One region of the Streptomyces pimonensis genome, then DNA from elsewhere that is predicted to be linked to it. Evidence: riboswitches for the same ligand, from Rfam matches in the RefSeq annotation. Region 1 holds a riboswitch; each other region holds the start of a gene.
What was found. Region 1 has a riboswitch for cobalamin ahead of KYY02_RS30530 (ABC transporter substrate-binding protein). Riboswitches for the same ligand answer to the same signal wherever they lie in the genome.
Positions count from the first base shown of each region.

Region 1 (4,936 bases):
CGGGCGGCTCCCCGGTGGACGCCTGTCCGGCGGTCGCCCGCCCGGGGCCGGGGCGCCGGGCGACCCCGTCCCGCCGCTGGGCGCCGGCCGTCATCGCATCCTCCTCGTGCGGTACAGCACCAGGACGAACGCCGGGACGCCGACCAGCGAGGTCACCACGCCCACCGGCACCTCCCGGGGATCGAGGACGGTACGGGCCAGGGTGTCGGCCCAGACCAGGAACACCGCCCCGGCGAGCGCGGTGACCGGCAGCAGCCGGGCGTGCCCCGGGCCGACGAGGGCGCGGGCGGCGTGCGGCAGGACCAGGCCGACGAAGCCGATCGCACCGGCCGAGCTGACCAGCGCGGCGGTCAGCAGCGCGGTCACGCACAGCAGCACCAGTCGGGTCCGGGCGACCGCGACCCCGAGGGTCGCCGCGGCGTTCCGGCCGAAGGCGAAGGCGTCCAGGGTGCGTGCGTGCCCCAGGCACACCACGAGGGCGAGCGCCAGGACGGCCAGGCACAGCCCCACCTCGGTCCAGCCGGCCCCGCCGAGCGACCCGAGCAGCCAGAACAGCACGCCCCGGGTGGTCTCCGCGTCGGCCGTCGTCGTCACCACGAACGAGGTCAGGGCGGAGAACAGCTGCATCGCGGCCACTCCGGACAGCACCACGCGGTCCGTCGTCCCGCCGAGCGTGTGGCTGAGCAGCAGCACCAGCGCGAACGAGCCCACCGCGCCCACGAACGCGCCGCCGGAGACGGACAGGACACCGCCGCCGGCGCCGAGGACGATCACGACGACGGCGCCGGTCGACGCCCCGGAGGAGACGCCCAGGACGAAGGGGTCGGCGAGCGGGTTGCGCAGCAACGACTGCATCACCGCGCCGCACACGGCGAGCCCGGCACCGCACACCGCCGCGAGCAGGGTGCGCGGCAGCCGCAGGTTCCAGACGATGCCCTCCCGGATCGGGGTCAGCTCCGTCGTGCCCCACCCCAGACGGGAGGCGACCACCGACCAGGCGTCGCCGACACCGATGTCCGCCGGGCCGATGGTGATGGCCACGGCGACGGACGCGGCGAGCACCGCCAGCCCGGCGCCCAGGCCGGCCACGCCGCGCAGCGCACCCGCGGCGCCCCGCGGCGGGCGGGCCGGGGAGGACCGCGGCGTGGTGGTCATCCGGCGAGCCCGTACTCGCGCAGCGCGGCGGCCACCTTCTCCACGCCCTCGACGGTGCGGATCGTCGGGTTCATGGCCTGCCCGCTGAGCAGCACGTACCGCTTCTCCCTCACCGCCTCCATGTTCCTCGTCGCCGGGTTCGACTCCAGGAACGCGATCTTCTTCTCGGCCGACTCGGCGGTCTGCGACCTGCGGGTGAGGTCGCCGATGACGAGCACGTCGGGGTCGCGGTCGGCGACGGTCTCCCAGTTGATCTGGGGCCATTCCTGCGTGGTGTCGTCGAAGACGTTCTTCGCGCCGAGCGCGTTCGTGATGACGCCGGGCGCACCGCAGCAGCCCGCCATGTAGGGGGACTCCTGGTTCGCGAACCAGTACAGCACGGTGGTGTCCCCCGCGCGGATCCCGGACGCGGCCTCCGCCACCCGGCTCCCCAGCCGGGCGACCAGCCTCTCGCCCCGTTCCTCCACCCCGAAGACCCGCGCCAGTTCCCGCACCTCGCGGTGGACGGTGTCCATGGTCAGGGGCTTCGTCCGCGAGCCGTCGCCGTCGCCGCTGTTGTCCTTGCCCTCGCAGTCGGCGGGCGAGAGGTACGTGGGCACGCCGAGCTCCTCGAACCTGTCGCGGGGGGCCACCCCGCCCTTGCCCAGGGTGGAGGCGAAGGAGGAGGCCACGAAGTCCGGTTCGACGTCCAGGACCCGCTCGAACGACGGCTGGTCGTCGGCCAGCCGGGGCACCTTCGCGGCGGCCCGCTCCAGTCCCTTCATGACCGGGTCGGTCCAGGTGGCCGTCCCCACCATGCGGTCGGCCAGGCCGAGGGAGAGCAGGATCTCGGTGGTGCCCTGGTTCAGGGACACGGCCCGCTTCGGCGGGGCCCCGACCGTCACCTCCTGCCCGCAGTTGTCGAGCGTGACGGCCCGCGCTCCGGCGGGGGCGGGCTTTCCGGACGAGCCGGACCCCGCGCCGGAACCGCACGCGGTGAGCAACAGCGCCCCGGTCAGGAGCAGGACGGAACAGCGGGCGGGACGTGGCAGATGCACGGTGGCGGCTTCCTCAACGTCAGGACCCATACGCGGGGCCCGTGCGGACGATCGGTCGCCAGCAGGTCTTCGGACTCGGGATCACCCCGGCGGAACGCCTTCCCGGACCCGGTTGTGACCGTCGTCCAGTGGCTGCTGCCCCGCCCGTCACCCTCACCGCTGCGCGTCAGTTCCGGGCTCCCACCGGATTCCCTGACCCGTGCACGCGGAAGGCCGTGTGCACGGGTTCGACTGGCGTTCGGAAGCTACCACAGCCCCGCGGGTGCGGCCCGAAGCACCCGTCCCGGGCTCCGGGCGCACGCGTCCGCCGGCCTGCGGCGGGCGGCTGCCGAGGCCCCGTGCCCGGCCGGTACGGCCGCCTTCGGGCAGGGCGACGGAGCCGTCGCACCGCGCCCCGGTGACCACGGCGGGCAGTCCCTCCCCGGCCCCGGCCATCCCCTGAACCACCGGCCGCCGCAGGCCGGCACAGCCCGCTGGACCACGGCTCCGCCCTCGAAGGGTCTTCCCGGGGGCGCGTCATACGACGTCAACGGAGCGCGCGCCAGGCCGCCTCGTCGAAATCGGCGGGCAGACCGCCCCCGGTGAGGTCCCAGGCCCACAGGCCGGCGAACGCGCCGGTGAGGCCGAGGGCCCGGATCCGGCCGTCCTCGAACTCCTCGGCGTGCTCGTCGGACAGGACGGTGGCGTCGAGGGGCGGTCCGACGGGGTGCCAGTCGGCGCCCACGCGCAGCGCGGACGGATCAGGGTGCGAACCCGGCAGGACCGGATTGCGGATGATCTGGGCGGTTGACTGCCGCATGCGCCTCGTGTGCCTCTCGAACCCTGGACGACCGCACCGTGGAAGCACGGACCGTGATGTCGAACGCGCTTGCGTTCAAGTGGTGGAGGCGCCGGCGGACACCGGCCACGCCACGGTCCGCCGTGCCGGCCGACAGACCGTGGCCACAGGTCCGTCCGCGCCCGCGCCGCGTCCTCACGGGACATGAGAACCGTCACCCCGGCCCCGCGCGTCATGGCCTACGGTCTCATCAGGCATCGTCCGGAACGAGGGAGGGGTCGTGGAGCAGCCCAGGACGGCGTTGGCCGAGCGGATCGCCGAGCGGCGGGCGGGGGTCGGCGACCCCCGGGCGCTGGTCGGCGAGATGCGCAGGACGGTCCTGCTGGTCCCGTCCGTCGACGGGCGCCTGTGGAGCGCGCGTTCGGGCGGGGTGCGGTGGGTGTGCGCCTTCACGGACGAGACGGCGCTGGCCCGGTTCGCGCTTGTTCACGGGCCGGGGGAGCGGCCGGTGGAGTACGCCGCGCTGCTGGGCGCGCGCATCGTGGACGAGATCGTGCCGGGCCTGGGAGAGCCCGCCGGCCTCGCCGTGGACATCGCCACCGAGGACGGGTCGATGTTCTTCCCGCCGGTCACCGGGATCGTTCCGGACGGGGCCGCCGTCGATGCCGGGACGGCCGGGGAGGAGCGTGGTCGTGGGCGGTGACGGGCTGGACCTGAGCTTCGACGAGGCGTCGGTGGCGAAGTTCACGCAGGGTGTGGGCGCCACCATCGACGGGCTGGGCGACCTGGGCGGCGCGACCGGCTCGGTGATGGGCAAGGGCTTCTCCCAGTTGTCGATGACGGGGATGGAGGCCGGGCACCACGGGCTGTCGGTCGATTTCGAGGACTTCTGCGAGCGCTGGGAGTGGGGCGTGCGCGCCCTGGTGCACGACGCCAGCGAGCTCGCGGACCGGCTCGGTCTGGCGGCCGGCACGCAGTGGGAGCACGACCAGTACGTCGAGGGGGCGCTGAAGGTGGGGGTCAACTCCGTGGCGGGTGGCAATCCGCACGCCTCCGAGGAGGAGATCACCCGACAGGGCTGGGGCGAGGTGTTCACGCCGGACGCCCTGGACCCGGACTGGAGTGCCGGGTCGTGGGACCGGGCGGGCCAGGAGATGGAGCAGACCTGGAAGGACACCGGCCGGACGCTGCTCACGGAGGGACAGGGCGGCCGGCGGTCGGAGATGCTCAACGAGGCGCTGGGCGTCGACGAGCAGGAGTGGGACCGGGCGCTGGACGAGACGTTCGGTCCCTCGCCCGAGGAACGCGCCCGGCAGGCGCAGCAGCAGGGTGGACAGGGCGGGCCGGGCGACGGCGGGGGTGACTGAACGTGGGCATCGGCGACTTCATCAAGGACATCACGCCGGACTCGGTCGAGGACGCGGTCGAGGACGGTGTCGAGTGGGTCGGCGACCGGGTCGAGGGCGCGGGGAACTGGACCGCGGACCGGCTGGACGACGTCGGCTGGGAGTCCGGCGCGGACTGGGTGCGCGAGCAGTCGCGCTCGGTCGCGAACCGGATGGGCGCCGAGGTCGACGAGCTGGACCTCGGGCAGACCGAGGACAAGACCAAGCTCATCTACGGCAGTCCGGAGAAGATCCGCTCCACCGCCGGGAAACTCCGCGCCTTCCGGAAGGCGTTCGACGACGCCGGCGAGGGGCTGAAGGGCCTGGACTCCTCCCGGCTCGAGGGCAAGGCGGCCGAGGCGCTGCGCACGGCGGTGAGCACCCAGCCGCCCAAGTGGTTCAGGGGCGCCGACGCCTGTGAGGAGGCGGCCGCCGCGCTGGAGTCGTTCGCCTCCACCGTGACCTGGGCACAGGGGCAGGCGCAGACGGCGATCGAGAAGTGGAAGGACGGGGTCGAGGCGTCCGAGGACGCCGCCGACGCCCACCGCGAGAAGGTCGACGGCTACAACAGGGCCGTCGAG
Region 1 is NZ_JAHWZY010000049.1:36,186-41,121, reverse strand. Features, by position in the region: gene KYY02_RS30540 (ABC transporter ATP-binding protein) at 1-94, opposite strand, end outside; gene KYY02_RS30535 (FecCD family ABC transporter permease) at 91-1,155, opposite strand; gene KYY02_RS30530 (ABC transporter substrate-binding protein) at 1,152-2,192, opposite strand; cobalamin riboswitch at 2,256-2,386, opposite strand; gene KYY02_RS30525 (beta-xylosidase family glycoside hydrolase) at 2,719-2,991, opposite strand; gene KYY02_RS30520 (hypothetical protein) at 3,251-3,673, shown strand; gene KYY02_RS30515 (hypothetical protein) at 3,663-4,337, shown strand; gene KYY02_RS30510 (putative T7SS-secreted protein) at 4,340-4,936, shown strand, end outside.

Region 2 (4,936 bases), on a different contig from region 1:
ACACCTTCGTGGCCGTACCGGCGGCGATCTACGCGGCGGGCGCGGCCGGCTTCTTCGCGGTGCCGTACACGATCCTGGTGTACCCGCTGATCTTCACCTTCCTGCCCCGGCTGTGGTCGGTGTCGCACAAGCACGGCTACGTCACGACGTCCGACTTCGTGCGCGGCCGGTTCGGCTCGAAGGGCCTGTCGCTGGCGGTCGCGCTCACCGGCATCCTGGCCACGATGCCGTACATCGCGCTCCAGCTGGTCGGCATCCAGGCCGTGCTGGACGTGATGGGCGTCGGCGGCGGCGAGGACACCCACTGGTTCGTCAGGGACCTGCCGCTGCTGATCGCCTTCGGCGTGCTGGCGGCGTACACGTACTCCTCGGGTCTGCGGGCCCCCGCGCTGATCGCGTTCGTCAAGGACACGCTGATCTACCTCGTGATCGCGGTGGCGATCGTCTACATCCCGATCAAGCTGGGCGGCTTCGACGAGGTCTTCGCCTCCGCGAGCGAGGCGTTCGGCCGGACCGACCCGGCCACGGGCGCGCCGCGCGGTGCGCTGGTACCGGACGAGGCGGGCCAGTGGACGTACGCCACGCTGGCGCTCGGCTCGGCGCTCGCGCTGTTCATGTACCCGCACTCGATCACCGCGACGCTGTCCTCGCGCAGCCGTGAGGTGATCCGCCGCAACACCACGATCCTGCCGCTGTACTCCCTGATGCTGGGCCTGCTGGCGCTGCTCGGCTTCATGGCGATCGCGGCCGGGGTCGAGGTCGACAACGGTCAGCTGGCGATCCCGCAGCTGTTCGAGAACATGTTCCCGGACTGGTTCGCGGGCGTGGCCTTCGCGGCGATCGGCATCGGCGCGCTGGTGCCGGCGGCGATCATGTCGATCGCGGCGGCGAACCTGTTCACCCGCAACATCTACAAGGACTTCATCAAGCCGGACGCGACGCCGAAGCAGGAGACCCAGGTCTCCAAGGCCGTGTCCCTGCTGGTGAAGGTGGGCGCGCTGGTCTTCGTCCTGACCATGGACAAGACGGTCGCCATCAACTTCCAGCTGCTGGGAGGCATCTGGATCCTGCAGACCTTCCCGGCGCTGGTGGGCGGTCTGTTCACCCGCTGGTTCCACCGCTGGGCGCTGATCGGCGGCTGGGCGGTCGGCATGGCCTACGGCACGGTCGCCGCGTACGGGGTGGCCTCGCCGACGCAGAAGCACTTCGGCGGGTCGTCGAAGGAGATCCCCGGCATCGGCGAGATCGGCTACATCGGCCTCACCGCGTTCGTGCTCAACGTCCTGGTCACGGTCGTGCTGACCTTCGTCATGAGGGCCGTCAAGGCGCCCGAGGGCGTCGACCGGACCAAGCCGGAGGACTACACGGCGGACGTGGGCGACCCCGGTGTCCGGGTCGAGCTCCCGCCGGCCACGGCGGACAGCGCCCACTGAGGCGGCGGGTACGGAGGTGACGGGCCGTCGGGGAGAACCGGTGGCCCGTCGTCGCACCCGTCCGGCACACTCCGCTCATGGACCTCGTCATCCGGCCGGTGGAACCCGGCGAGTACGAGGAACTCGGTGAGATCACCGCGCAGGCCTACCTGCTCGACGGGCTGCTGGACTTCGGGGAGAGCGACGGGTACCTCGGTGAGCTCAGGGACGTGGCGAAGCGGGCCGCCGCCGAGGTGCTGGTCGCCGTGGAGAACGGGGCGGTGCTGGGCGGGGTGACCTTCGTGCCGGGTCCCGGCCCGATGGCCGACACAGCGGGGCCGGGCGAAGCGGAGATCCGGATGCTGGCGGTCGCCCGCGCGTGCCGGGGACGGGGCGCCGGGGAGGCTCTGGTGCGTGCCTGCGTGGACCGGGCGCGGGCCGTCGAGGGATGCGGACGGGTCGTGCTGTCGGCCCAGCGCACCATGCGTGCCGCCCACCGCGTCCACGAGCGGGGCGGTTTCACCCGCACACCGGAACGCGACTGGTACCCGCTGCCGGAGCTGGACGACATCGTGCTCCTCACCTATGAGTTGACGCTCTGAGACCAGCACGACACAAGATATGGGGTTGCTGGCGGCAGTCGGCACAAGATGTATGCTCATGCTCGCTGTCGTCGCAGGGGAATCCGGTGTGAGTCCGGAACTGTCCCGCAACGGTGTACCCATGCCTGCCCTCCCCGAGGCGCGCGCACGGGCGTCAGTCCGAGGACCTGCCGACAGTGCGCCCGGCCGTCCGGTCCGGGTGCCTGGACGTCCGGGCCTCGTGGAATGGGCCGGTGGACGCGGCGCCGCGTGCGCTCGTGTGCTGCCCTCCTGCCCTCTTCGAGGCCCCGTGCCGAGCGAGGGAGAGCCCCCACGTGACCATCGCGCCAGCCGATCCGGCCTCAGCGATCGACGTGACCGAGGAGAGCGGCGGTCCCGGTGCCGCGCTGCTGCGGACCCTGACCGAGCTGACCGCCGACCTGCCGGACGCCGACCCCGGCCGGGTCGCCGCCGCCGCGCTGCGCGGCCGGTCCGCTTCCGCCGACGCGGCGGAGCTGCGGGAGCTGGCCACCGAGGCGGCGGCCGGGCTCATCTCCGAGGACCCGGCCTACTCCCGGCTCGCCGCCCGGCTGCTGACCATCGGCATCCGCGCCGAGGCCGCCTCGCAGGGCGTCACCTCGTTCACCGGGTCCGTCGCGACCGGGCACCGCGAGGGCCTGATCGCCGACCGGACCGCCGGGTTCGTCCGGTCGCACGCCGCCCGCCTGGACGCGCTGATCGCCCCCCGGGCCGACGACCGCTTCGGCTACTTCGGCCTGCGCACCCTGTACAGCCGCTACCTGCTGCGGCACCCGGTCACCCGCAAGGTTGTCGAGACGCCCCAGCACTTCCTGCTGCGGGTCGCCGCCGGACTCGCCGAGGACGACAGCGCGCGCTCCGTGGACGAGGTCGCCGCGCTGTACGGGCTGATGAGCCGCCTGGACTACCTGCCCTCCTCCCCCACGCTGTTCAACTCCGGCACGCGCCACCCGCAGATGTCGTCCTGCTACCTCCTCGACTCCCCCAGGGACGAGCTGGACTCGATCTACGACCGCTACCACCAGGTCGCCCGCCTCTCCAAGCACGCCGGCGGCATCGGCCTGTCCTACTCCCGCATCCGCGCCCGGGGTTCGCTGATCCGCGGCACCAACGGGCACTCCAACGGCATCGTCCCGTTCCTGAAGACGCTCGACGCCTCGGTCGCCGCCGTGAACCAGGGCGGGCGGCGCAAGGGAGCGGCGGCGGTCTACCTGGAGACCTGGCACTCCGACATCGAGGAGTTCCTGGAGCTGCGCGACAACACCGGTGAGGACGCCCGCCGCACGCACAACCTGAACCTCGCGCACTGGGTGCCGGACGAGTTCATGCGCCGGGTGGACACCGACGGGCAGTGGTCGCTGTTCTCCCCGGCGGACGTGCCCGGACTGGTCGACCTGTGGGGCGAGGAGTTCGACGCGGCGTACCGGGCCGCCGAGGCGGAGGGCCTGGCGCGGAAGACCCTCCCGGCCCGCGAGCTGTACGGCCGCATGATGCGCACCCTCGCACAGACCGGCAACGGCTGGATGACCTTCAAGGACACCGCCAACCGCACGGCGAACCAGACCGCCGAGCCGGGCCACGTCATCCACTCCTCGAACCTGTGCACGGAGATCCTGGAGGTCACCGACGACGGGGAGACCGCGGTCTGCAACCTGGGGTCGGTCAACCTCGGCGCCTTCGTGGCGGACGGGGACATCGACTGGGAGCGCCTGGACGCGACCGTGCGCACGGCCGTGACGTTCCTCGACCGGGTCGTCGACATCAACTTCTACCCGACCGAGCAGGCGGGCCGCTCCAACGCCCAGTGGCGCCCCGTCGGTCTCGGCGCCATGGGCCTGCAGGACGTCCTCTTCAAGCTGCGGCTGCCCTTCGACTCCCCGGAGGCGAAGGCCCTGTCCACGAGGATCGCCGAGCGGATCATGCTCGCCGCGTACGAGACCTCCGCCGACCTCGCCGAGCGCTGCGGCCCCTTCCCGGCCTGGGAGAAGACCCGTGCCGCCCGGGGCGTGCTGCACCCCGACCACTACGGCGTCGAGCCCACCTGGCCGGAGCGCTGGGCGGCGCTGCGGACGCGGATCACCTCCGTCGGGATGCGCAACTCGCTGCTCCTCGCGATCGCGCCCACCGCCACCATCGCGTCGATCGCGGGCGTGTACGAGTGCATCGAGCCGCAGGTGTCCAACCTGTTCAAGCGCGAGACGCTGTCCGGTGAGTTCCTCCAGGTCAACTCGTACCTGGTGGACGACCTGAAGCGGCTCGGCGTGTGGGACGCGCGCACCCGTGAGGCGCTGCGCGAGGCGGGCGGCTCGGTGCAGGGCTTCGCCTGGATCCCCGAGGACGTGCGGCGGCTGTACCGCACCGCCTGGGAGATCCCGCAGCGCGCTCTGATCGACACGGCCGTCGCCCGCACCCCGTACCTCGACCAGGCCCAGTCGCTGAACCTGTTCCTGGAGACGCCGACCATCGGCAAGCTCTCCTCGATGTACGCGTACGCCTGGAAGCAGGGCCTGAAGACCACGTACTACCTGCGCTCCCGCCCGGCGACCCGGATCGCCCGCGCGGCGGCCCGGACCACCGTCCCCGTCCAGCAGGCGGCCGACCCCGAGGCCGTCGCCTGCTCCCTGGAAAACCCCGAGTCCTGTGAGGCCTGCCAGTGATGACCAGCGGAACCAAGAACCTGCTCGACCCGGGCTTCGAGCTGACTCTGCGCCCCATGCGCTACCCCGACTTCTACGAGCGCTACCGGGACGCCATCAAGAACACCTGGCACGTCGAGGAGGTGGACCTCCACTCGGACGTGGCCGACCTGGCGAGGCTCAGCCCCGAGGAGCAGCACCTGATCGGCCGGCTGGTCGCGTTCTTCGCGACCGGCGACTCGATCGTGGCGAACAACCTGGTGCTGAC
Region 2 is NZ_JAHWZY010000002.1:156,807-161,742, reverse strand. Features, by position in the region: gene mctP (monocarboxylate uptake permease MctP) at 1-1,433, shown strand, start outside; gene KYY02_RS03265 (GNAT family N-acetyltransferase) at 1,511-2,014, shown strand; cobalamin riboswitch at 2,030-2,203, shown strand; gene KYY02_RS03260 (ribonucleoside-diphosphate reductase subunit alpha) at 2,329-4,689, shown strand; gene KYY02_RS03255 (ribonucleotide-diphosphate reductase subunit beta) at 4,689-4,936, shown strand, end outside.
Region 2: it holds a riboswitch for cobalamin, as region 1 does, so the genes downstream of both, KYY02_RS03260 (ribonucleoside-diphosphate reductase subunit alpha) here and KYY02_RS30530 (ABC transporter substrate-binding protein) in region 1, are expected to answer to the same signal.

Region 3 (4,936 bases), on a different contig from region 1:
AGCATGTCGGCCGCGGGTCCGGTGTGCGCGCCGGACGGGGTGAGCAGGGCCGCGTCATCGGCCCAGCGCAGGGCCAGGTCCACGTCGTGGGTGGCCATGACGACCGTCGTACCGTTCTCGCGCAGGCCGTCGAGGGTCGCCAGAAGGCGTTCCTGGCCGTCGGGGTCCAGGCCCGCCGTCGGTTCGTCGAGGACCAGGACACGGGGCCGCATCGCGACCGCGCCCGCGATCGCCGTCCGCTTGCGCTGCCCGTAGGACAGCAGGTGTGTGGGACGGTCGGCGAGGGCGGCGATGTCCAGCGCGGCCAGCGCCTCCGCCACCCGGGCGCGCACCTCCGCGTCGGGCAGGCCGAGGTTCAGCGGGCCGAAGGACACGTCCTGTCCGACGGACGCGGCGAACAACTGGTCGTCGGGGTCCTGCACCACCAGCTGCACGGTGGTGCGCAGCGCCGTCAGGCCCTTGCGGTGGTAGCGGACCGGTCGCCCCTCGACGGTCAACTCGCCTCCGTCCGGACGCAGTCCCCCGCTCAGCAGCCGCATCAGCGTCGTCTTGCCGCTGCCGTTGCGTCCCAGCAGCGCCAGCGCGCGCCCCTCGCGCACCTCGAAGTCCAGGCCGCTGAGCACGGGCGGGCCGTCCTCGTACGCGAACGACGCGCCCCGCAGGGCCACCAGGACGGTCCCGCTCACGACAACGGCCTTTCCAGTAGGAGGGCGAGGGCGGCCAGCGCCGCCAGCAGCGCCACGCTCAGCGCCGTGAACCGGACGGAGACGCGGACTTCGGGCACCAGCACGCGCAGGGTGCCGTCGTAGCCGCGCCCGGCGAGCCCGGCCTGCAGCCGCGCCGCCCGGTCGAAGGACCGGACGAACGCGGTCGCGCCGAGCCCGCCCAGCGAACGCCACGCCGCCGCCCGGGTGGTGTGCCCGAGCCGGGCCGCCTGCGCCTCCCGGACGCGGCGCACCGAGTCCAGCAGCAGGAAGCTCATCCGGTACGTCACCAGCGCCACGTCCACGAGCGGGGCCGGTACCCCGGCCCGCACCAGGCGCGGCAGCAGGTCGGACATCGGTGTGGTGAAGGCGAACAGCAGGACGCCCAGCGAGGCCGCCGACGTGCGCAGCAGCACCTCCCCGGCGCGTGGCGGCCCGTCCTCGGCCCAGGACACGAACCCGCCCGGCCCGCCCACCCGCACCAGCAGCGTCAGCGCTCCGGTGACGCAGAAACCCAGCGGCACCCGGTACGCCCGCCACAGCCGCCGGCCCGGCACCCCGGCCGGGCCGAGCAGCACCGCGAGCGCCGTCACCAGTACCAGGGCGGCGCCCGGCCACGGCGGCAGCGAGATCGCCAGCACGGTGAGGCCCAGTCCCAGCACCGCCTTGTCCACGGGATGACGGCGGCGCCAGCGGCTGCTGTGCGCCGCCGCGTCGATCGGCAGCACGTGGTGTCAGTCCCGCCGCCGGGGCGCGGCCCCGCCGCCCGGACCGGGGCCGGCCCCGGTCCGGAATCCGTCACCGGCCGCGGGGCCGTCGCCGTCCTGTGCGGTGGCCGGTCCGCCGACGGCGTCCCGTCCCGTCGCGCCGCCCGGCCGGCTGTCGGCAGTGGCGGCGTCCGCACCGGCACCCGGTCCCGGGCCGGTCTCCGCCGCGGCGAGCGCCCGCGCCTCCCCCTGCCGCCGCCCGCGCCGCACCCCGAAGCAGTACCCGAGGACGCCCGCGCCGAGCGCGGCCTGGAGGGCGAACAGTGCCGACTCGATCTCGCCGGACGGCGGTTCGTACAGCGGCGAGAACCAGGGCTCGTAGTCCGGGTCGATCTCGGTGATCGCGGTCTCCGCCTCGGCGTCCGCGCCCGCGAACGGCTCCTCCTTGTGGTCGCCGAGCCCGAACACCAGCGGGATCACGGCGAGCGCGGCCACGAGCACCAGCAGCAGCGTGTTGATCCTGGCGTTGCGGCTCATCGGGCCGCCTCCGCCGAGTCCGCCGCCTCCGCCGGGTTCGCGGTCCCCCGTCCGGCCACCGAGGCGACCAGCACCCCGAGCCGCGTCAGCTCCGCCTTGCCCGACTGCACCAGCATGCGCATCACCAGCACGGTCAGCAGCCCCTCGCTCACCGCGAGCGGGATCTGCGTCACGGCGAAGACGGAGCCGAACTTGCCCAGCGCTCCCAGGAACCCGCTGCCGGGGTCGGGGAAGGCGAGCGCCAGCTGCACGCTCGTCACGCAGTACGTCGACAGGTCGGCGACGAACGCGCCGAAGAACACCGCCACCATCAGCGGCACGTCGCAGCGGCGCAGCAGCCGGTAGACCCCGTACCCGGCCCAGGGGCCGACGACCGCCATCGAGAAGACGTTGGCGCCCAGGGTGGTCAGCCCGCCGTGGGCGAGCAGCAGCGCCTGGAACAGCAGGGTGATGGTGCCCAGCACCGCCATCACCGGCGGCCGGAACAGGATTGCGCCCAGACCCGTGCCGGTGGGGTGGGAGCAACTCCCGGTGACCGACGGCAGTTTCAGCGCGGACAGCACGAACGTGAACGCTCCCGACGCGCCCAGCAGCAGTGTGCTCTCGGGATGTTCCCTGACGTCACGGACGAGCGACCGGGCTCCGTGGACGAGGAACGGCGCCGACGCGACGCCCCAGGCGGCCGCGTGCGCCGGAGGCAGGAAACCCTCGGCGATGTGCATGGCTCAGCAGACCCTCTCCAGCACCTCGTGGATGGTTGACGCGCCTTGGCCGGTCTCCTGGCTGACGGGTACCACCGTCCGTGCCCCGCCTTCCCGGGCCCCGAGGGACCCAGTGGCCGTCCGTGAGGACTGGAGCCGGACTTCCCGATCACAGTGGCGAGGGCCGCACCGGTATCGCACCGATTTCCCGTCACCAAGGCGTGGTGACAGTAGTGCCCGTTCCGGTCCGGTGACAAGCGGCCGTCGGGGGCGCGCGGACGGCGCCCGGCGGCTCGCGACCGGGCGCACACCTGCGTGCCCGACAGGAGCGGAGCTTCCCGCAAAGGCGGGGAGTGAGGGGCCGCCGTTCTGGGCAGCACCTTGCTGCAATTAATATGCAACAACGGTTTCCGGGCAACATGGAGTGAGGTTCGATGACGACCCGACGAATACGGGGGGCCGCCGCCGCGGTCGCGATGGCCGGTGCGGTCGCCGCCTGCTCGGCGCCGGGCGACGGCGGCGCGGGCGGCGGGGCGTCCGCCGACTCCGTCGTGATCGGGGTCCCGTCCGAACCGGACACCCTCAGCCCCCTGCTCGGCTACGGCAAGGACGGCAACTCCAAGATCTTCGACGGGCTCCTCGCCCGCGGCGCGGACATGGAGCTGAAGCCCGCGCTGGCGAAGGCCCTCCCCGAGGTCACCGACGGCGGCCGTACCTATACGTACACCCTGCGCGACGGCGTGAAGTTCAGCGACGGCGAGCCGCTGACCGCCGACGACGTGGTCTTCACGTACGAGACCGTGCTGGACGACAGGACCAACAACACCGCCAGGAGCGAACTGGACGCGATCAAAGAGGTCGAGGCGGACGGCGACGACAAGGTCGTCTTCACCCTCGACTACCCCTACGCGGCCTTCGCCGCCCGCACGGTGCTGCCCGTCGTCCCCGAGCACGTCGCGGGCGGGCAGGACCCCAACACCGGCTCCTTCAACACGAAGCCGGTCGGCACCGGACCGTACGTCCTCACCGACTGGAGCAAGGGCGAGAAGCTCACCTTCAAGGCCAATCCGCACTACTGGGGCGGCGCCCCGGAGGTGGAGAAGCTCACCATGGCGATCATCGCCGACGACGACGTCCGCGCCACCCGGCTGCGCTCGGGCGACCTCGACGGCGCGACCCTCCCGCCCAACCTCGCCGCCACCTTCAAGAGCGACGACGGCAAGAAGACGTACCGGGCGACGTCGTACGACTTCCGCGCCGTCACCCTCCCCACCGGCAACCCGGTCGCCGGCGACACCGCGATCCGCCGCGCCCTGGACCTCGCCGTGGACCGCGAGGCCATGGTCGACAAGATCCTCGACGGCGCCGGCCGCCCCGCCTACGGCCCGCTGCCCGTCGACGACCCCTGGTACGCCAAGGGCATCGACCGCCCCCAGGACCTCGACGAGGCCGGGAGCATCCTCGACGAGGCCGGCTGGAGGACCGGTGAGGACGGCATCCGCGCCAAGGACGGCCGCCCCGCCCGCTTCACCCTCTACTACCCCTCCGGCGACAAGGTCCGCCAGGACCACGCCCTCGCCTACGCCTCCGACGCCAAGAAGGCCGGCATCGACGTCCAGGTGGAGAGCGCCACCTGGGAGGTCATCGAACCCCGGATGAAGCACGACGCCGTCCTCGCCGGCTTCGGCAGCACCGGCGATCCCGACTTCGGCCTCTACACGCTCCTGCACTCCTCGCTCGCCGGCGACGGCTTCAACAACATGGCCCTCTACGACAACCCGGCCGTCGACGAGGCCCTCGACACCGGCCGCCGCGGCCAGGACCCCGAGGACCGCAAGGACGCCTACGACACCCTCCAGCGCGAACTGGTGAAGGACCCCGGCTACACCTTCCTCACCCACATCGACCACATGTACGTCCTCGCCGACCGCTGGAAGGACCTGACCACCCAGGTCGAACCGCACGAGCACGGCTTCGCCAGCGGCCCCTGGTGGAACGTCGAGGACTGGCAGCCCAAGGCATGACGACCCTCCCCTGGGGAGAGATGACCCGGCTCACGGCACGGCGGGCCCTGTCCGCCGTGCCCGTGCTGCTCGTCGTCACCTTCGGCGTGTTCGCCGTCGCCGCCGCCTCCCCCTTCGACCCCGTCAAGGCGTACGCCGGCACCGCCGCGCTCGGCGCCGACCAGGAGACTTTGGACCGGCTGCGGGAGAACCTCGGCGTGGACCGGCCCTTCACCGTCCGCTGGTGGGACTGGCTGACCTCCGCGCTCGGCGGTGACCTCGGG
Region 3 is NZ_JAHWZY010000023.1:9,520-14,455, forward strand. Features, by position in the region: gene KYY02_RS22055 (energy-coupling factor ABC transporter ATP-binding protein) at 1-686, opposite strand, end outside; gene cbiQ (cobalt ECF transporter T component CbiQ) at 683-1,432, opposite strand; gene KYY02_RS22065 (energy-coupling factor ABC transporter substrate-binding protein) at 1,439-1,948, opposite strand; gene KYY02_RS22070 (energy-coupling factor ABC transporter permease) at 1,945-2,670, opposite strand; cobalamin riboswitch at 2,701-2,883, opposite strand; gene KYY02_RS22075 (ABC transporter substrate-binding protein) at 3,084-4,673, shown strand; gene KYY02_RS22080 (ABC transporter permease) at 4,694-4,936, shown strand, end outside.
Region 3: it holds a riboswitch for cobalamin, as region 1 does, so the genes downstream of both, KYY02_RS22070 (energy-coupling factor ABC transporter permease) here and KYY02_RS30530 (ABC transporter substrate-binding protein) in region 1, are expected to answer to the same signal.